DNA from 2 places in the Streptomyces herbicida genome. Region 2 is predicted to be linked to the other one. Evidence: riboswitches for the same ligand, from Rfam matches in the RefSeq annotation. Region 2 holds a riboswitch; the other holds the start of a gene.

Region 1 (2,464 bases), on a different contig from region 2:
GCGCGCCGAGCTCCGCGGACCGCGCCTGGTACTCGCCCGTCCGCAGCATCGCGATCACCTCCAGCGCCACCGCACAGGCCAGCGGATTCCCGCCGAACGTCGACCCGTGCTCGCCCGGCTGGAACACCCCCAGCACCTCCGCGCTCGACACCACCGCCGACACCGGCAGGATCCCGCCGCCCAGCGCCTTCCCGAGCACATACATGTCCGGTACGACGCCCTCGTGCTCGCAGGCGAAGGTCCGCCCGGTCCGGCCCAGCCCCGACTGGATCTCGTCCGCGATGAACAGGACGTTCCGTTCCCGCGTCAGTTCCCGCACCGCCGGCAGATAGCCCTCCGGCGGCACGATCACCCCCGTCTCGCCCTGGATCGGTTCCAGCAGCACGGCGGCCGTGTTCTCGGTGAGCGCGTCCCGCATCGCGGTCAGGTCCCCGTAGGGCACGATCTCGAAGCCCGGGGTGTACGGCCCGAAGTCCGCCCGTGCCTCCGGGTCCGTGGAGAAGCTGATCACGGTCGTCGTACGGCCGTGGAAGTTGCCGCCGGCGACCACGATCTTCGCCATCTCCGCGGGCACCCCCTTGACCCGGTAGCCCCACTTCCGGGCCGTCTTCACCGCGGTCTCCACGGCCTCCACGCCCGTGTTCATCGGGAGCACCATGTCCATGCCGCACAGCTGCGCCAGCTCGGTGCAGAACGCGGCGAACCGGTCGTGATGGAAGGCCCGGGACGTCAGCGTCACCCGCTCCAGCTGCGCCTTGGCCGCCGCCACCAGCCGCGGGTGCCCGTGCCCGAAGTTCAGCGCCGAATACCCGGCCAGCAGATCGAGATACCGCCTCCCCTCGACATCCGTCATCCAGGCGCCGTCCGCGGTGGCCACGACCACCGGCAGCGGGTGGTAGTTGTGCGCACTGTGGGCGTCGGCGGCGGCGATGAGCGTCTCCGTAGCGTTCACGGGATCTCCAGAGGGCCAGAGAGTCGGTTTCGCCCCCTTCTTATCCTCGCTCGCATGGTGGACGTGGGACCTGCCGAATCCGACGCGCCCGGTAGGCTGACCAGCGGGCCGTAACTGGCGCGCTGGGATGGGACCGACCATCGGGGAGCGGCCCGAGCGGGAAACAGTGCCGTGCGCCTGGGCCGAGCCGAGTACGCCGAATGTCACGTCCGGAGGTCCCCGATGCCCGAGAATTCTGTCAATCCTGCGCCTCTCTCCACCGAGTCGACGGCCTTCCGAGCCGCCCTCGACGTGATCCGCGCCGTCGAGCCGCGCGTCGCCGACGCCATCGGGCAGGAGGTCGCCGACCAGCGCGAGATGCTCAAGCTGATCGCCTCCGAGAACTACGCCTCCCCGGCCACCCTGCTGGCCATGGGCAACTGGTTCAGCGACAAGTACGCCGAGGGCACCGTCGGCCGCCGCTTCTACGCCGGCTGCCGCAATGTCGACACCGTCGAGTCCCTCGCCGCCGAGCACGCCAAGGAGCTCTTCGGCGCCCGCCACGCCTACGTCCAGCCGCACTCCGGCATCGACGCCAACCTCGTCGCCTTCTGGGCCGTCCTCGCCCAGCGTGTCGAGGCCCCCGCCCTGGAGAAGGCCGGCGTCCGCCAGGTCAACGACCTCTCCGAGGCCGACTGGGCCGAGCTCCGCCAGGCCTTCGGCAACCAGCGCATGCTCGGCATGTCCCTGGACGCCGGCGGCCACCTCACCCACGGCTTCCGCCCGAACATCTCCGGCAAGATGTTCGACCAGCGTTCCTACGGCACCGACCCGGCCACGGGCCTGATCGACTACGAGGCGCTGCGCGCGTCGGCCCGCGAGTTCAAGCCCCTGATCATCGTGGCGGGCTATTCGGCCTACCCCCGCCTGGTGAACTTCCGGATCATGCGTGAGATCGCCGACGAGGTCGGCGCGACGCTCATGGTCGACATGGCCCACTTCGCGGGCCTGGTCGCGGGCAAGGTCCTGACCGGCGACTTCGACCCGGTCCCGCACGCCCAGATCGTGACCACGACCACCCACAAGTCGCTGCGCGGCCCGCGCGGCGGCATGGTCCTGTGCGACGACTCCCTCAAGGACCAGGTCGACCGCGGCTGCCCGATGGTCCTCGGCGGCCCGCTCCCGCACGTCATGGCCGCCAAGGCCGTCGCCTTCGCCGAGGCCCGTCAGCCCTCCTTCCAGGACTACGCCCAGCGGATCGTGGACAACTCCCGGGCGCTGGCCGAGGGCCTGATGCGCCGCGGCGCCACCCTGGTCACCGGCGGCACGGACAACCACCTCAACCTGATCGACGTGGCCACGTCCTACGGCCTCACCGGCCGCCAGGCCGAGGCCGCCCTCCTCGAGTCCGGCATCGTCACCAACCGCAACGCGATCCCGGCCGACCCCAACGGTGCCTGGTACACCTCGGGCATCCGCATCGGCACCCCGGCGCTGACCACGCGCGGCCTCGGCACGGCCGAGATGGACGAG
Region 2 (2,464 bases):
ACCTGCCGCCCCGTCCCGGCCCGCCGGGCGATGTCGACCCCGGCCCACAGCCCGCGCCCCCGCACCTGAGTGACCTTTCCGGTGCCGAGCAGCGCGCCGAGCTCGCGGTGCAGATGCGCGCCGAGCTCCGCGGACCGCGCCTGGTACTCGCCCGTCCGCAGCATCGCGATCACCTCCAGCGCCACCGCACAGGCCAGCGGATTCCCGCCGAACGTCGACCCGTGCTCGCCCGGCTGGAACACCCCCAGCACCTCCGCGCTCGACACCACCGCCGACACCGGCAGGATCCCGCCGCCCAGCGCCTTCCCGAGCACATACATGTCCGGTACGACGCCCTCGTGCTCGCAGGCGAAGGTCCGCCCGGTCCGGCCCAGCCCCGACTGGATCTCGTCCGCGATGAACAGGACGTTCCGTTCCCGCGTCAGTTCCCGCACCGCCGGCAGATAGCCCTCCGGCGGCACGATCACCCCCGTCTCGCCCTGGATCGGTTCCAGCAGCACGGCGGCCGTGTTCTCGGTGAGCGCGTCCCGCATCGCGGTCAGGTCCCCGTAGGGCACGATCTCGAAGCCCGGGGTGTACGGCCCGAAGTCCGCCCGTGCCTCCGGGTCCGTGGAGAAGCTGATCACGGTCGTCGTACGGCCGTGGAAGTTGCCGCCGGCGACCACGATCTTCGCCATCTCCGCGGGCACCCCCTTGACCCGGTAGCCCCACTTCCGGGCCGTCTTCACCGCGGTCTCCACGGCCTCCACGCCCGTGTTCATCGGGAGCACCATGTCCATGCCGCACAGCTGCGCCAGCTCGGTGCAGAACGCGGCGAACCGGTCGTGATGGAAGGCCCGGGACGTCAGCGTCACCCGCTCCAGCTGCGCCTTGGCCGCCGCCACCAGCCGCGGGTGCCCGTGCCCGAAGTTCAGCGCCGAATACCCGGCCAGCAGATCGAGATACCGCCTCCCCTCGACATCCGTCATCCAGGCGCCGTCCGCGGTGGCCACGACCACCGGCAGCGGGTGGTAGTTGTGCGCACTGTGGGCGTCGGCGGCGGCGATGAGCGTCTCCGTAGCGTTCACGGGATCTCCAGAGGGCCAGAGAGTCGGTTTCGCCCCCTTCTTATCCTCGCTCGCATGGTGGACGTGGGACCTGCCGAATCCGACGCGCCCGGTAGGCTGACCAGCGGGCCGTAACTGGCGCGCTGGGATGGGACCGACCATCGGGGAGCGGCCCGAGCGGGAAACAGTGCCGTGCGCCTGGGCCGAGCCGAGTACGCCGAATGTCACGTCCGGAGGTCCCCGATGCCCGAGAATTCTGTCAATCCTGCGCCTCTCTCCACCGAGTCGACGGCCTTCCGAGCCGCCCTCGACGTGATCCGCGCCGTCGAGCCGCGCGTCGCCGACGCCATCGGGCAGGAGGTCGCCGACCAGCGCGAGATGCTCAAGCTGATCGCCTCCGAGAACTACGCCTCCCCGGCCACCCTGCTGGCCATGGGCAACTGGTTCAGCGACAAGTACGCCGAGGGCACCGTCGGCCGCCGCTTCTACGCCGGCTGCCGCAATGTCGACACCGTCGAGTCCCTCGCCGCCGAGCACGCCAAGGAGCTCTTCGGCGCCCGCCACGCCTACGTCCAGCCGCACTCCGGCATCGACGCCAACCTCGTCGCCTTCTGGGCCGTCCTCGCCCAGCGTGTCGAGGCCCCCGCCCTGGAGAAGGCCGGCGTCCGCCAGGTCAACGACCTCTCCGAGGCCGACTGGGCCGAGCTCCGCCAGGCCTTCGGCAACCAGCGCATGCTCGGCATGTCCCTGGACGCCGGCGGCCACCTCACCCACGGCTTCCGCCCGAACATCTCCGGCAAGATGTTCGACCAGCGTTCCTACGGCACCGACCCGGCCACGGGCCTGATCGACTACGAGGCGCTGCGCGCGTCGGCCCGCGAGTTCAAGCCCCTGATCATCGTGGCGGGCTATTCGGCCTACCCCCGCCTGGTGAACTTCCGGATCATGCGTGAGATCGCCGACGAGGTCGGCGCGACGCTCATGGTCGACATGGCCCACTTCGCGGGCCTGGTCGCGGGCAAGGTCCTGACCGGCGACTTCGACCCGGTCCCGCACGCCCAGATCGTGACCACGACCACCCACAAGTCGCTGCGCGGCCCGCGCGGCGGCATGGTCCTGTGCGACGACTCCCTCAAGGACCAGGTCGACCGCGGCTGCCCGATGGTCCTCGGCGGCCCGCTCCCGCACGTCATGGCCGCCAAGGCCGTCGCCTTCGCCGAGGCCCGTCAGCCCTCCTTCCAGGACTACGCCCAGCGGATCGTGGACAACTCCCGGGCGCTGGCCGAGGGCCTGATGCGCCGCGGCGCCACCCTGGTCACCGGCGGCACGGACAACCACCTCAACCTGATCGACGTGGCCACGTCCTACGGCCTCACCGGCCGCCAGGCCGAGGCCGCCCTCCTCGAGTCCGGCATCGT

The links. Region 2 has a riboswitch for ZMP and ZTP ahead of Q8A52_RS00600 (glycine hydroxymethyltransferase). Riboswitches for the same ligand answer to the same signal wherever they lie in the genome.
Region 1: linked by a shared signal. The riboswitch ahead of Q8A52_RS08075 (glycine hydroxymethyltransferase) and the one ahead of Q8A52_RS00600 (glycine hydroxymethyltransferase) in region 2 are both predicted to bind ZMP and ZTP.

Annotation. Positions count from the first base shown of each region.
Region 1 covers NZ_JAUYWJ010000003.1:221,297-223,760, forward strand. The annotation lists gene rocD (ornithine--oxo-acid transaminase) at 1-952, opposite strand, end outside; ZMP/ZTP riboswitch at 1,053-1,142, shown strand; gene Q8A52_RS08075 (glycine hydroxymethyltransferase) at 1,175-2,464, shown strand, end outside.
Region 2 covers NZ_JAUYWJ010000001.1:139,242-141,705, forward strand. The annotation lists gene rocD (ornithine--oxo-acid transaminase) at 1-1,067, opposite strand, end outside; ZMP/ZTP riboswitch at 1,168-1,257, shown strand; gene Q8A52_RS00600 (glycine hydroxymethyltransferase) at 1,290-2,464, shown strand, end outside.